Regions from separate parts of the Clostridioides sp. LIBA-7602 genome, predicted to be linked through region 2. Evidence: riboswitches for the same ligand, from Rfam matches in the RefSeq annotation. Region 2 holds a riboswitch; each other region holds the start of a gene.

Region 1 (5,543 bases), 270 kb from region 2:
TATCTACAATATACTTATATTCTTCTACTTCCATTGGATAGACTTCTATACCTATAGATGGAAATTTCTCTCTTAATATTTCTATAGCTTCACCTATATACTCTACACTTGAATGAAAACTACTTTCTCCAGTCAAAACAAGCAAATGTTTAAAACCCTCTTTTGAAATTACATTTCCCTCTTGTCTAATTTCATCCATTGTTAATTTTTTTCTTTTTATTCCACTTTTTATATTATAGCTACAGTAAACACATTGATTGACACAATAATTTGCTATATACATTGGCGTATATAAACATACTGTTTTTCCAAAATATTGAACGCTTAATTTATGTGCTTTCTGTGCCATGGCTTCTAAATGTTTTACAGCAGTTTTAGAAAGCAAATTTAATATATCAAAATCTTCAAGCTTGTCCTTTGATAAACTTCTTAAAACATCATTATCTGTAACATTATTTAAATATCCATCAAAATCAAAATCTCTATATTTTTCTATTACATCATAAAAACTCATCACCAATCACCACTTTCTATAAATTGCCTAAAAAACCTGTTAAAGGAGAAGATGCGTTTGCAAATTCTGATACACTTCCTGTTTTTGCGAGATATGCTTCTCTTCCACCTTCTACAGCCAGTTTGAATGCCCTAGCCATCTGCACAGGATTTCCTGCTGAAGCTATTGCAGTGTTAACGAGTACAGCATCAGCTCCCATTTCCATAGCTTCCATAGCTTGAGATGGTTTCCCAATACCCGCATCGACTATTATTGGTATGTCTAATTCATCTATCATTATTCTTATCATTTCTTTCATTTGAAGACCTCTATTTGAACCAATTGGAGCTCCAAGAGGCATAACTGCTGCTGCATTTGCTTCTATAAGTCTTCTTCCAGCATAAAGGTCTGGTGTCATATATGGAAGAACTATAAAACCTTCGTCAGCAAGTATTTTTGTAGCTTTTATAGTTTCTTCATTATCAGGAAGTAAATATCTAGTATCCGATATTACTTCTATTTTTATAAAATCTCCACATCCCATTTTTCTAGATATTCTAGCTATTCTTACTGCTTCCTCTGCATTAGTAGCTCCTGATGTATTTGGAAGTATTGTCATTTCTTTTGGAATATATGTCAATATATTTTCTTGTTTGTTATCTAAATCTACTCTTCTAAGTGCCATCGTTATTATTTCACTTCCACTTTCTTTTATTACCTCAGGCAATATATTATTTGAACCATATTTACCTGTTCCAACCAATAATCTGCTACTGAATTCATGTCCACCAAGTACCAATTTATCCATATTATTTCCCTCCATGTGCAATTTTTTTAATATTCAATCTTTTTTATGTTTATTTTTAGTATTTACATATCTATAAGTATTTGTGTTGCCAAGTTTGCCATGTGGTTTGCACAGATAGCGACTCTTGGAGCCATAAGACCTTCACCAATTTTAGCTTCGTTTACAAAATCCCCACATATATAAAACTTGTCTTTTATCTTCTTAGTAGTTATTATATTTGAATCATAGTATCCTGCCATACCTGATGATGCTATTAGATATTTATCTTTTAAATTGATTAATACATAGTTACAAACCTGTGCCTTACATGAAGCATCATCAAATGCTTCAATTATCAAATCCGAATCTTTAATAGCATCCATATTATGTTTGTTTAAAAAAATATCTCGTTTACTTAATTTAATAAAAGGATTTATTTTTTTTATATTTTCTATCATAGCATCAGTTTTTAGTTTTCCAATATCATCAATAAAATACTGCTGTCTATTTAAATTAGACGGTTCTACAACATCATAGTCTATAAGTAAAAGTTCCCCCACTCCAATTCTTGCTAAAGAGATAGCTATATTGGAACCAAGTCCCCCTAACCCCAATATAGCAACCTTCCCTTTTTTTAACTTATTATGTGTATTAGGAGTATGTCTAGCAATCAACAAGCTTTCCAACTCATCAAATGATGGCTTGACTCCCTTTTGTATAAGTGTTAATTTATCGTTCTCACAAAGGGGAATATCTGTTTTAATTGGATATCCATTTAACACTAATACGTCACATTTATGATTGTAACTATCTCTAACTTTGTAGGCAGTTGTATTTTCTTCAACATCTGTTAATAATTCATTTACAAATATTTTTATTTTAACCACCTCCAATAAAGCTAATAAGTTCTATAATATCTTCATCTTTTAATACATATGTACTGTAGTTAGATTCTTCAATTATTTCTAGATTTACCTCGACTACAACTCTATCATTTTTTAAATTATATTTATTTAATAAATCTACTATAGTTAATTTTTCTTTAAATTCAATGTCCTTCCCATTAACCTTCACTAAATCACCTCCTCTTTTTAAATTTATTTTATTCTAGTCATAAATTATATTAAATTAAGCTCCTCATTGTTTAATATTTTCTTAACCGTTCTCATTGAACACATTTTTCCACACATAGTACAGCTATCTTCATGAGTAGGAGTTGATTCATCTCTATATCTCTTGGCTTTTTCAGGATCTATTGCAAGTCTAAACATCTCACACCAGTCTAAATCAGCTCTAGCCTTACTCATCTTATTATCCCATTCACGAGCACCTTTAACATTTTTAGCTATATCTCCTGCATGAGCAGCTATTTTTGCAGCTATTATGCCTTCTTTCATGTCATCTAAATTAGGTAATCTCAAGTGTTCTGCTGGAGTTACATAACATAAAAAGTCTACTCCTTTAGCACATGCTAAAGCTCCTCCTATTGCACTTGTTATATGGTCATAACCTGGTGCTATATCTGTAACTAATGGTCCAAGAACATAAAAAGGTGCTCCATGACACAATCTCTTTTCTAATACTACATTTGCTTCTATCTCATCAATAGCCATGTGACCAGGTCCTTCTATCATTACTTGTACATTTCTTTCCCATGCTCTCTTAGTAAGTTCACCTAATACTACAAGTTCTTGAATTTGAACACCATCAGTAGAATCTTTTATACAACCAGGTCTACAAGCATCTCCTAAACTCAATGTAACATCGTATTCCTCGCATATATCCAATATTTTATCAAAATTAGTGTAAATAGGATTTTCCTTATTATTCAATTCCATCCATGCAAATAACAGAGAACCACCACGAGATACTATATGAGTTAATCTTTCATGATTTTTTATCTTTTGGCAAACATTTCTTGTAAGACCTGCATGTATAGTAATAAAGTCAACTCCATCAATCGCATGCTGTTTTATTACATTTAAAAACTCTTCTTCTGTTATATCTTTTAATTCTTTCTCTAAATATCCCACTGCATCGTACATAGGTACTGAACCTATCATTGCAGGTGACATTTCAACCACTTTTTCTCTAAATTCTCTAGTTTTACCATAGTTACTCAAATCCATTATAGCTTCAGCTTTCATGTCTATTGCTACTCTAACTTTTTCAAGTTCTTTTTCTATATCCTTACAATCTCTTGAAATTCCTAGATTTACATTTATTTTTGTTCTTAAATTTTTACCTACACCTTCTGCACTTAAAGATTTATGATTTTTATTAGCAGGTATAACAACTTGTCCATTTGCTATTAATTCTCTTAATTCATTCACATCTACTTGCTCTTTTTGAGAAACGATTTCCATTTCTTTAGTTATTATGCCTTTTCTAGCAGCATCCATTTGTGTTGTATAATTCATATTACAATCCTCCAAGATTAAAGTTATAGTTTTTGAAAATAAAAAAAGTGCTTTTCCTTGTTTGGAAAGCACTCTTATAATCATATATACACTTAGACAAATTTTCCCTAAAATTAAATAATTTGTCTATTTATGTAACAAAATTATATTAAAAGCTTCCCTTCGCAAGCATTATCTTGATCAGGTTATTAGGGTTTGTAAGTTACGGCTTTATCTCTCAGCTAGCCAATTCTAGCGCCCCTAGCTCTAATTTTTCATTATTTTTACAAATTCAGTATAACACAGCAAAAATATTAGTTCAACACAATAATACAAATTTTATTTTTGAATATGTTAAAAATTACTCTGACATAATATCATTTTTTAAATTTTTAAGATAAGAATCAAGCATCACAGCTCTTATTTTTTCATACTTTATTGAATCTGGAAGTTTTCTTTTTATATTATTTAAATTATCATATCCCACTTTTTCACAAACTTCTAAAATCATTTTCTTTTCATCTTCATCATAGAAATTTTCTAATTCTAATTCAAATGTTATACTATTTCCATCCTTTACATAATCATGTACATATCCAATGATGGTTGATAATGAAACCTCTATTTCTTGACTAATACTTTGTATATCCTTTCCTTGATTTAATAAATCTAATGCTATTTCATTATTTTTTCTACTTTCTCCATCTAGTATTAGCTTCCTTTTACCCTTTTTATCCCAAATAACATTAATATCATTTTCTTTTACATATTGTTTGACTTCATCTAAAATACTAGCTCCATACTTTTCAATTTTTACCCCACCTATACCTGAAATATCTTTCAGTTGCTCTTCATCAAGCGGATATCTTCCACTTATTTCTTTCAAAGCCTTATTGGATAAAACCATATATGGAGGTAATTTTTCTTTTGTTGCATATTCTTCTCTAATGCTTAATAGTTTTTCATATAGAGCATTATCTGAATTAACCTCAAAGAATTCACTATTAACACTCTCTAAATCGACATTTTTTTCTTTATATTGTTTAGTTATATTATTTTTTTCGACATATTCTTTAATTGCTGTTTCAAAGTCTCTACCATATTTTTGATACTTAATTTCCCCTACTCCAGATATATCTAACATTTCTTCTTTATTAACTGGATAACTACTAGACATAGCCCTAAGTGTCCCATCTCCAAATACCATATATGGAGCTATTCTTTCTTCACTTGCAATTGAGTGTCTAAGCTCTCTTAATACACTATATAACTCATCTTCTACCTCTAATGATTTTGTAATCACAATTTCTTTAAATTCTACTTTCACTTGACCTTTTAAAACTTTCATAGACATATCATTCAATCTTATTGTTGGAAAACTTCCTCTATTTCCATTACCTAAAGTCTCAACCAAATCCAAGAAACCATGAGAAACCAATGTATTTATAAAGTTCTTTAAATCTTCACTTGAATAATCTCTCATAATATTATATGTAGATAAGGTGTTTAGTCCAAGTTGTAAAATCTTTTTATTTTTAGAACCTCTAAGTACATCTACAATAGTAGTAACGCCATAACTTCTTTTCATTCTAGCTACACATGAAATGACTTTTTGAGCATCTATAGTCTTATCTACTATTTCACCTTCTACTAAACAGTTACTACAATTATTACAATCTTCTATATAGTTTTCTCCAAAGTAATTCAATATTGTCCTTCTATAACATGAATTACTGTAAACCAAGTCAATCATATATTGAAGCTTCTTATGTTGAAACAATTTTCTTTCAGGATTCTCAACTCCAATATCGATTAAATATTTTTGTATATGTACATCTCCTGGAGAAAATAAAAGCACACATTC
Region 2 (5,543 bases):
ACAAGAGCCAATACGTTACAGTCAATTAAAAAAAGAAGTTGTTCATATAAGTCATAAGATACTGTCACAAGAATTAAAGTATCTTGAAAGAGATGGACTTATTAAAAGAATTTCTTATCCAACTATTCCTCCAAAAGTTGAATATTTGTCTACTAAACGTGGTAAATCATTGGAATCGATATTATTAGAATTATGTAATTGGGGTAAACAGTATATGAGATAAACTCAACTGTTTACTTCATGAAAAATAGATAATGAAGCTTATTTTAATTAGTTCTTTAATGTATTATAAAACGTAGATAAAACTAAAAAGGGTTTTCTAGAAAATAAAATTTCTTTAATTATATCTGCTTACCAATACCATCACTTGATGCAAACAAGATTCTACCACGTTCTCTCCATATTCTAGTATAAAGTCATTTAATTGTGTATCTATAAAATTGCAGTAATCGTATGAACTGCATATATATGCAGTTAGTATATGCGTACATCTATCCTTTTTATCTATAAACATATATTATTTATCCCCCTAAAAAACTTTCATAAAAACAAAAAGAAAATATCTTTTTGGCAACTGGCTGACATAACTTGTTTTATAAGCCTTAGTCCCTATAGCTTTGCGTCACTAAATTTCTCTAGTTTTGCCTATTTAGTTTTATTCTACAATTACAATCATATAGGAAAACGTTTTATTTTTCAATATACATATTAAAAAATTTAAAAATTAAAAAAAATAATTTATTTTTCAAAAATAAATTAGGTAAAATAATTATATTATATAGACAAATTAGAGTAATATATTTTTATTATTAAATTAGATTGAATTAATTTAATACAGTAAAATAAAGCTGAACAAAGTTAAATGGTTAATAAAATAAAAAAAATCATTATAACAGTATATTTTTTACATATAAACTTTAAAATTTAATCAAACTCTAATAAACTCTAATAAATTATGATAAGTATGTATAGTAGGCATATAATTTTGTAAAAAGTATTATTAAAATATTATTTTGGTATTATATATTTTAAAACAGACAAAATATATAATATGAATAAAAAATTTGTTAAAATATGATAAGTGTAGTATAATCAAGTAGAAAAGATATAATATATTTCGGGGAGCTAATGTGCTGAGAGGAGATTTTATCTCGACCCTTTGAACCTGTTTGGATAATGCCAGTGTAGGGAGACCAGTAAAGATGAAAAAAAGTCTTATCCTATTGTGGATAAGACTTTTATTTTATTTAAATATTATATTATCTTTTTAGGAGTAAAAAATTTTAATAAAAAACAAAATATACCTAGTAGGTATTAATTATTTTTAAAGGAGTGATTTAAATGGTAATCGCAGACATAGCAGTAATGCCACTAAGACCTTACAAAGGTGAAGAAGAAATGTATAAAGTAGTAGATGCTTGTATTGCTGAAATTGAAAAAAGTGGTCTTAAATGTGAAATAGGTGCAATGAGTACGACTGTTGAAGGTGATTTTGATGAAGTTTTTGAATTATTGAAGAAAGTACATAAAATCCCTTTTAACCTTGGATGTGAAAGAGTTATAACAGTAGCTAGAGTAGATGAAAAAGCTGGGGGCTTGACTATAGATGAAAAACTTAGAAATCATAGATAAAGTTAAAGATAGTATATATCCAATAGCAACATTTTTGTTTATACTTATTCTTTGGCAATCTGTGGTAGAAGTTTTAAAAGTCCCACAGTATATACTACCCACACCAGTAGATATACTTAATGTATTTTTTAAAGACTCTCAAAATTTATCTATGCATGCTGTAGTTACTATAGGAGAGGCAATACTTGGTTTTATAGTTGCAATTATAATATCATTGATAATTGGTGTATTGATGGATTTTGTGTTGATAATAAAAAAATGTCTTTATCCTATTATGTTGGTCACTCAAATGATACCTACAATAATTATAGCTCCACTTTTTATGATATGGTTTGGCTTTGGGACAATGCCAAAAATATTGATGGTAACGCTTACTTGTTTTTTTCCTATATTAATAAGTTTTGTAGATGGAATTGAGAATATTGATAAAGATTATTTAAATTTATTTAAGACTATGAATTCAAATAAAATTAATACATTTATTCATCTTAAATTTCCTATGGCAATGGATAAATTTTTTTCTGGACTCAAGATATCTGCAACATATGCTGTAATGGCAGCAACTGTTGCAGAGTGGTTAGGTGGAACCAAAGGTCTTGGTGTTTATATGCTAAGGTCAAAAAGTGCATATGCTCTTGATAAAGTATTTGCATCTACTATATTGGTAGTTATATTTAGTTTGATATTTGTAGGAGTTGTACAAGCAGTAAAAAAAATTGTTATAAGACATAGATTAGCAGATTAAATGTATTTGAGGGAGGCTATTATGAATTTTAAAAAATTAGGAATATTAGGTTTAGTAAGTGTTTTTACACTAGCAACAATAACTGGATGTTCTTCAAATAATGATAAGGATAAAAGTAGTGCTAAAGATGATTCTTCTAAAAAAGTGACTATGGTACTTGATTGGACACCAAATACAAATCATACTGGATTATATGTAGCACTTGATAAAGGTTACTATAAAGAAGAAGGTCTAGATGTGGAAATAGTTCAACCACCTGAAAGTGGAGCTGAGACTTTAGTTGCAACAGGTAAAGCGGACTTTGGTATAAGTTATCAAGAACAAGTTACTTATGCAAAGACTAGTGAAGACCCACTTCCAATAAAAGCTGTAGCAGCTGTTATACAACATAATACTTCTGGGTTTGCATCACCAAAAGAAAAAAATATAACTACAGCTAAGGATTTTGAAGGAAAAACTTATGGTGGTTGGGGCTCTCCATCAGAAGAAGCTGTTTTTAAAGCAGTTATGAAGAAAAATGGAGCTGATTTTAATAAGTTAAAGATAGTTAATACTGGTCAAGATGATTTCTTTGCAGCTATGAAAACTGTAGACTTTGCATGGATATTTGAAGGTTGGGATGCAGTTAAGGCAAGTTTAATTGATTATGATTTAAACTTTATACCAGTAAAAGATTTAGATGAAAGATTAGATTATTATACACCACTTATAATTTCTAATGAAACTGTACTTAAAGATAATCCAGAACTAGCTAAGAAATTCTTAAAAGCTACAACAAAAGGTTACGAATATGCAATTAAAAATCCAGAAGATGCAGCAAAAATATTAGTAAAAAATGCACCTGAAGTAGATGAAAAATTAGCATTAAAGAGTCAAGAATATCTAGCAAGTAAATACAAAGACGATGCACCTAGATGGGGAGAAATGAAAGACAGTGTATGGAATAACTACACATCATTCTTAAAAGAATATAAATTAATAGATAAGGATATGAAGGCAAGTGATGCTTACACAAATGAATTCTTACCACAATAAAAAAATAAAAGTATCTATAGAAAATGTATCAAAAACATATAAAGAAGTTGAAGTTTTAAAAGATATAAGTATTGATGTCTATGAAGGTGAATTTGTTTCTATATTAGGTCCAAGTGGATGTGGTAAAAGTACTATCTTTAATATTATAACTAAACTTACAGATTATAATAGTGGTAAAGTAGATATAAGTGGGAAATACAGTTACATGTATCAAAAAGACTTACTTTTACCATATAAAACTATAATAGATAATGTGTCACTACCACTGGTCTTAAAAAAAGAAAAAAAGAGTAAAGCAAGGGAAATGGTAAAACATTATTTTGAAGTCTTTGGTCTAAGTGGATATGAATATAAATATCCATCAGAACTTTCTGGAGGAATGAGACAAAGGGCAAATTTCCTAAGAACTTTTATAAATTCTAATGACATAATGCTTTTAGATGAGCCTTTTGGAGCACTTGATTCATTGACTAAGACATCTATGCAAAAATGGCTTTTAGATGTTAAGAAAAAGGTAAATTCAACAATACTTCTTATAACTCATGATATTGATGAAGCTATAATGTTGTCAAACAGAATTTATGTTATTTCAAAAAAGCCCTCAATAATAAAAAAAGAATTTATAATAGATAGTAGAGAATTGAATGAAGATAACCTTGAAAATGTCATTAAACTTAAGAAAGAAATAATATCTTTATTATAAAAATTCTATATGTGTTTTATTCAATAAGTATTAAACTTAGCAATCCAAAATGTAATTATACATTTTGGGTTGTTTTTTAGTTATACGTCAAAATTTTATATATTATGTTAATAATAGTCATCTACTATGATATAATATTTAATTAGAAAAGAAGGAGGTTTGATAATGCAAATAGATATGAATAAATTAACTCCTATGATGAAGCAGTATCTTGAAGTAAAAAACAGATATAAAGATTGTATACTGTTTTTTAGATTGGGAGATTTTTATGAAATGTTTTTTGAAGATGCATTAGTAGCTTCAAAGGCTCTTGAAATAGCATTGACAGGAAAAGCTTGTGGTTTAGAAGAACGTGCTCCTATGTGTGGTGTGCCTTTCCACTCAGCCAATTCATATATATCAAAATTAGTTGAAAATGGATATAAAGTAGCAATAGGTGAACAAATGGAAGACCCATCTACTGCAAAAGGAATTGTTAGAAGAGAGGTTATAAGAGTCATCACTCCTGGAACCGTTTTAGATGGAAATTTACTTGAAAATAAAAAAAATAATTATTTGTTATCTTTGTATAAGGATGGTTCTAATATAGGGCTAACTTATGTCGATATAAGTACAGGAGAAACTAATGCAACATGTTTGAATGAAGATAAAGTAATTGAAGAGATTGCAAAAATCCATCCTACAGAAATAATTATAAATGATTTAAACTTTATAGAAAAACTTAGAGATATAGCTACTGTAAGTAATATATACATAAATGAAAGTTTTAGTGATAACTATTTGGACATAAACATATTAAGAGAATATTTTCCAGAGGTTTATCTACAAAAACTAAAGTTTGATGATAAAGGTCTTATAAAGTCAAGCTTATCAATTCTTCTAAATTATATATATAATACTCAAAAACAAATAACATCTAACATTAATAATATAAATATATACAATTCATCAGAATATATGGTTCTAGACATGTTTACTAGGACCAATTTAGAGCTTACCCAAACTATAAGAGGTAATAAGAAGAAAGGTTCATTATTGCATGTTCTTGATAAAACTTCAACAGCAATGGGAGGTAGACTTTTAAGAAAATATGTTGAAGAGCCTTTGATAAATAAATCTAAAATTGAAAATAGATTGGATGTAATAGAAGAGATAAAAGATGACTTTATATTAAGAGAAGACTTAAATGATATACTCAAAAATATATACGATATAGAAAGAATATGTGGGAAAATAGCTTTTGAAAGGGTAACACCAAAAGAATTAATTCATTTAAAAAATTCAATAGAAAAGTTACCTAATTTAAAAGACACAATAGATTTATCAAATGCAACAATACTAAAAGAGTATGTTTCAGAAATGGATAAACTAGATGATATATACAATTTAATAGATGAATCTATTTTAGAAGAACCTACAATAACTATA
Region 3 (5,543 bases), 390 kb from region 2:
TTGCCCCCTTTTTATTAGGGTATCACAATTTTTTTATACGTGTCAATTTATTTTTTTGAAAATTATAATTTTTTTGAAAATTTTATTTTTTATAATTTGTGAATTTTTTATTATAAAAATAAAAACGTTATTATTGTGTCAAATTTTAGCGTTATACTTATATAGAATGGATTTTATACATCTACATTAGAACTAACACTAAGAAGGTTACATATGCAAAATACATGCCATTTTTATCAATTCTATAATATAATATTTATATATTTAATAAGGATGTGATTTGAGATGTATTTTACATATATTATAAGATGTAAAGATGGTTCTCTATATACTGGATATACTAGTAATATAGTTAGAAGAATGAATGAACATAAGTTGGGAATTAATTCAAAATATACAAGGGCAAAGGGATTTAAAAAACTAGAAGTTTATTTTGTAACCAATACAAAAAGTAATGCAATGAAATTGGAATGTTATATAAAGAAATTAACTAGAAACAAAAAATTATCTATAATAAAAAAACCAGAGACACTTATAGATTTAATTGATAATAAAGATGCTTATATTGTTGGAAAAGAAATAGAACAATTAACATAAATATTAGCATTAACATTATAATAAGTGTATATGATGTAAAACTTGACAATAAATACTATTGTAATATAATGAAGTTATAAATATAATAAATTAAAATAGCTAGGGGAGCCAAGAGCTGAGAGGAATACCGACCCTTACACCTGATCTGGATAATACCAGCGTAGGAAAGCTTAGTATAAAACTTAAGTGTATATTATTTATGATATATGCGATTTCTAAGCTATACCTATTGTAGGTATAGCTTTTTTAATTAAGTTATTTAAATTAAACTTTAGGAGGGAATAAATGAGTAATTATAAAATACCAACACTTACAATCGCTGGGTCAGATTCATCTGGAGGAGCTGGAATTCAAGCTGATTTGAAGACTTTTAGTGCAATTGGTACTTATGGTATGAGTGTAATAACAGCTATAACAGCACAAAATACTCAAGGAGTTTTTGCAGTAGAAGATTTAAGTAAGGAAATAATAAAAAAACAGATAGAGGCAGTATTTGAAGATATACCTCCAAAAGCTGTAAAAATAGGAATGGTTTCAAGTCCTGAGATTATACTTGAAATAGTTGAAAATATAAAGAAATACAATCCAAAATATTTGGTAGTAGACCCTGTAATGATATCTAAAAGTGGATATTATTTATTAAAGCCAGAAGCAAAAGAAAATCTAATTAAATACTTGATGCCACTTGCATACATAATTACACCAAACATCCCAGAGGCAGAAGAAATCACAGGAATAAAAATAAATAATATAGATGATATGAATAGAGTAGGAAAAGAAATACTACAACTTGGTCCTAAATTTGTCCTTATGAAAGGGGGGCATTTAGATGGAGAAGCAGTAGATATTTTAGTTGGTAAAAATATGTTTAAAGTTTATAAAAGTGAAAGAATTGATAAAAAAAATACACATGGAACAGGATGTACATTATCTTCTGCAATAACATCCTATTTGGCATTAGGTTATGAAATAACAGAAGCAGTAAATTTAAGTAAACTCTATATAACAGAAGCAATAAAAAATAGTTTTGATATAGGTCATGGAGTAGGACCAGTGCATCATTTTTATAAATTTGAATAATAAAAAATTGTTGGAGGTAGGCTATGTATAATTTAATTAAAGATGTAAAAGAATCAAATCCATTGGTAATTCATTATACTAATAATGTAACTATAAATGACTGTGCCAATGTAACTTTAGCTATAGGAGCAAGTCCTCTTATGAGCTTCTCATATGAGGAAGTAGAAGAAATGGTAAGTATAGCAAATTCTGTAGTAATAAATATAGGAACGATGAATTCAAATATGTTAGATTTATTTTTATTAGCAGGAAAAGCAGCAAATAAGTATAATAAACCTGTTATATTAGACCCAGTGGGAGTATTTGCAAGTAAAGCTAGAGCAGAACTAACAAACAAACTTTTAAATGAAGTCAAATTTAATGTAGTTAAAGGTAATATGGCAGAAATAAAGTTTATAGGTGGTTTTGATGTAAGGGGAAAAGGTGTAGATTCATTTGACTATGAAGAAGATTCTACTGATATAATAAAAAAAGTTTCTGAAAAACTTGAATGTATAGTAGTAGCAACTGGAAAAACAGATATAATAACTGATAGTAAAAATACATATAAAATAAATAATGGAACTGATAAATTAAAAGGAGTTACAGGAACTGGATGTATGACTGCAAGTTTAATTGCAAGTTTCATGGCTATCACTGAGAATACATTAAAAGCAGCTACAATGGGTGTTCTTACAATGTCTTTAAGTGGAGAGCTGGCAAATCTAAACAATCCACCAATAGGAACATTTAAAGAAAATCTTATGAATACTATTTATAAAATGGATATAGATACTTTAAGTAAAAATTCTAATATTGAATTTTTAAATGAATAAAGGTTTAAGAGGAGACTTAAAATGATAGATAAAGAAAACTTAAAAAAAGACTTAAAATTATATTTAGTAACTGACTCTGAAATGCTTGAAGGTAGAGATTTCTATAAGTGTATTGAAGATGCAATAACTTCTGGAATCACAACTGTACAACTTAGAGAAAAAAATGCTTCTGGAAGAGCGTTTTTAAAAAAGGCTATGAAGCTTAGAGAAATAACTAGAAGATATGGTATTAAGTTTATAGTTAATGATAGAGTTGATATAGCACTTATCTGCGATGCAGATGGAGTACATGTAGGTCAAAGTGATATTGATGCGAGAGAAGTTAGAAAGCTTATAGGAAATGATAAGATACTAGGAGTGTCAGCAAGAACTTTAGAAGAAGCTATCTGTGCAAAAAATGATGGTGCAGATTATTTAGGTATAGGGTCTCTATTTACAACATCTACTAAATTAGATGCAAAATCTGCTTCATTTGAAACTGTCAAAGTAATTAAAGAAAAAGTAGATATACCATTTGTATTAATTGGAGGCATAAAATTGGATAATATAGATAAACTTAAGAGCTTAAATAGCGATGGGTATGCTATAATATCTGCTATATTAAAATCCGAAAATATATCTAAAGAAGTGGAAAAGTGGACATTAAAAATATAAAATTAGTTCTAGTAGTGAAAAAAATGGAAAAATTTGATATAATTTAAGAGTGAATTTAAAAAGTTATAAATGACAAACTTTTCTACATATACTTTTTAATCAAGGGATATGTAGATTTGATTAAAAAGGAGTTATTAATGATTAGGATATTGTTAGTGTGTGTTGGAGGTATGTCTTCTACTTTATTGGTAAATAAAATGGAGAAAGATGCAAAAAAAAGAAATATAGATTGTAAAATATGGGCAGTCGGAGAAGGCGATATAAAATCGGAACTTGATAATTTTGATATTTTACTTCTTGGACCACAGCTTAGATTTATGTTTGATGATGTAAAATCTATAGTTGGAGATAGAGCTCCAGTATCTATAATAGATATGGTAAACTATGGTACTTGTAATGGTCATGCTGTATTAAATTCAGTCTTAGAAATATTAAAATAAATCATCTATAGTGAACTCTATTATATAGAGTTCACTTTTTATTATAATTTTATAATTTAACTTACCATTTCCTTTTTTAGTCTCCACATAGCAAGTGAAAAACTTGCACAACATAATATTAAAAATAACAGGATAACAGGTAATATATCTCCAATAAGAATAGCCTCGCCAAATATTAAGCTACGTAAAGCATTAATAACATGGGTAAATGGATTGAGCATAACAGCTATTTTTAATCCTCCAGATAAATTTTCTATAGGGAAAAGAGCTGAACTTAAAAAGAAAATAGGAAGTACAATTGCAGTCATAATTGTTTCATAAATTATTTCATTTGGCAATAATAGACTTATAGAATAAGCTAGACTTGATAAAAAAAATGCAGTCATAAATATTAGTATTATCATAAGCATAATTCCTCCAATGCCAGATTCTATCCTTACTGAGAAGAATATACTTACTACACATAAAATAGTTACTTCTAAGAAGGAAACTAAGATAGCTTCTAGTAATTGACCAAAAACAATTGAATATCTACTAATAGGTGCAATTAAAACCCTATAGAAACTTCCACTATTCTTCATTATGAAGTTGATGATACCACCACTACTACATGAGGAAAATATAACTAGAATAATAATACCTGGTAGTATAAAAGCGGTATAATTACTAATATTCATATTACTCATAGTTTGATTTGCAATAGAGCTATAAAGTACAAGCCAAAGAAAAGGTTGTAATATAGTAACTATAAACGAGATTGGATTTTTAAAACGCCATTTCATACTACGCCATAAGATATTTAACATTCCCATTCCTCCTTTAAGCCTTTTTTAGAACTTGTTAATGCTAAAAAAACATCTTCAAGACTTGGCTCTACAATTTCTATTGCATCAAATTTTATGTCATGTTCTAAAAGCCACTTATTTATTAAAGTAAAAGCAACTCTACTATCCTGTACACTTATAAAAATTGAATTCTCTCTTATACTCATAAACTTGGCTAATCCAATATTTTTAATTTCATCTTTATATTTTTTTATATCTTTGATATCATGAAAAGCTATACGAAGTATATTTTGTCTGATATAGCCACGTAAACTGGATGGCGTTCCATGTGCCAAATCTTTTCCATTTTTCATAATACAAATGTTATCACTCAATTGTTCAGCTTCTTCAAGATAATGAGTAGTTAGAAATATAGTTGTGCCATACTCATCTCTAATTTTTAATAACATATCCCACATAGATTTTCTTGAATCTACATCCATACCAACAGTTGGTTCATCCAGAAATAGAATTTTAGGAGATGATACCATATTCATAGCTATGTCTAATCTACGCTTCACTCCACCAGAATATGATGAAGTGGGATATTTTAAGTAGTTAGATAACTCAAATTTATCAATTAAAGACTCTATTCTTTGTTTTGCAATTTGTGGTTCTACTTTATACATCTTGCTTTGAAATACCATATTTTCCATAAGAGACAGGTGTTCATCAATAGAGACTTGTTGTGCTACACAAGCAATCTGAGTACGTATCCAAGAAGGATTATCTACTAAATCTTTTCCAAAGACTGTTACATTTCCAGATGTAGGTTTATAAAAGGTGGTCAAAATGTTGATAAGAGAAGATTTACCAGCTCCATTAGGACCAAGTAAAGAAAAAATCTCTCCAGCATTTACATTAAAACTTAGACCATTTAAAGCTTTCACACCATTTTTATACTCTTTTACTAAATTATCTATTTTAATTGCTATCATATGTTATTCCTCCTCTTTAAGTGGAAATATGATTTCTGTAATATATTTATCTGGATTTCCTTTTATCAGCATACCTGGCCCTTTAATGAATACTTCTCTCCAAGGAGTTTGTATTTCTATATTATTTTCATGAATGTATTTAAATATCATTTCGTACGTTTTAGGTAAAGTACTATATGAGCCTATGTGAGTGAA

Evidence for each region. A riboswitch is a leader RNA that binds a small molecule or an ion and turns the genes downstream of it on or off. The one in region 2 is predicted to bind thiamine pyrophosphate.
Region 1: another riboswitch for thiamine pyrophosphate. It lies ahead of thiC (phosphomethylpyrimidine synthase ThiC); the one in region 2 lies ahead of ACTG45_RS10220 (MTH1187 family thiamine-binding protein).
Region 3: another riboswitch for thiamine pyrophosphate. It lies ahead of thiD (bifunctional hydroxymethylpyrimidine kinase/phosphomethylpyrimidine kinase); the one in region 2 lies ahead of ACTG45_RS10220 (MTH1187 family thiamine-binding protein).

Annotation. Positions count from the first base shown of each region.
Region 1 covers NZ_CP196991.1:1,865,628-1,871,170, reverse strand. The annotation lists gene thiH (2-iminoacetate synthase ThiH) at 1-514, opposite strand, end outside; gene ACTG45_RS08920 (thiazole synthase) at 531-1,301, opposite strand; gene thiF (sulfur carrier protein ThiS adenylyltransferase ThiF) at 1,364-2,167, opposite strand; gene thiS (sulfur carrier protein ThiS) at 2,160-2,354, opposite strand; gene thiC (phosphomethylpyrimidine synthase ThiC) at 2,399-3,700, opposite strand; TPP riboswitch at 3,841-3,952, opposite strand; gene recQ (DNA helicase RecQ) at 4,041-5,543, opposite strand, start outside.
Region 2 covers NZ_CP196991.1:2,138,230-2,143,772, reverse strand. The annotation lists gene ACTG45_RS10230 (winged helix-turn-helix transcriptional regulator) at 1-223, shown strand, start outside; gene ACTG45_RS10225 (hypothetical protein) at 338-514, opposite strand; cyclic di-GMP riboswitch class I at 567-656, opposite strand; TPP riboswitch at 1,109-1,208, shown strand; gene ACTG45_RS10220 (MTH1187 family thiamine-binding protein) at 1,342-1,632, shown strand; gene ACTG45_RS10215 (ABC transporter permease) at 1,607-2,377, shown strand; gene ACTG45_RS10210 (ABC transporter substrate-binding protein) at 2,399-3,412, shown strand; gene ACTG45_RS10205 (ABC transporter ATP-binding protein) at 3,381-4,115, shown strand; gene mutS (DNA mismatch repair protein MutS) at 4,281-5,543, shown strand, end outside.
Region 3 covers NZ_CP196991.1:1,747,938-1,753,480, forward strand. The annotation lists gene ACTG45_RS08350 (GIY-YIG nuclease family protein) at 286-597, shown strand; TPP riboswitch at 689-781, shown strand; gene thiD (bifunctional hydroxymethylpyrimidine kinase/phosphomethylpyrimidine kinase) at 883-1,677, shown strand; gene thiM (hydroxyethylthiazole kinase) at 1,701-2,492, shown strand; gene thiE (thiamine phosphate synthase) at 2,514-3,146, shown strand; gene ACTG45_RS08370 (PTS sugar transporter subunit IIB) at 3,284-3,586, shown strand; gene ACTG45_RS08375 (ABC transporter permease) at 3,643-4,392, opposite strand; gene ACTG45_RS08380 (ABC transporter ATP-binding protein) at 4,386-5,348, opposite strand; gene ACTG45_RS08385 (GyrI-like domain-containing protein) at 5,352-5,543, opposite strand, start outside.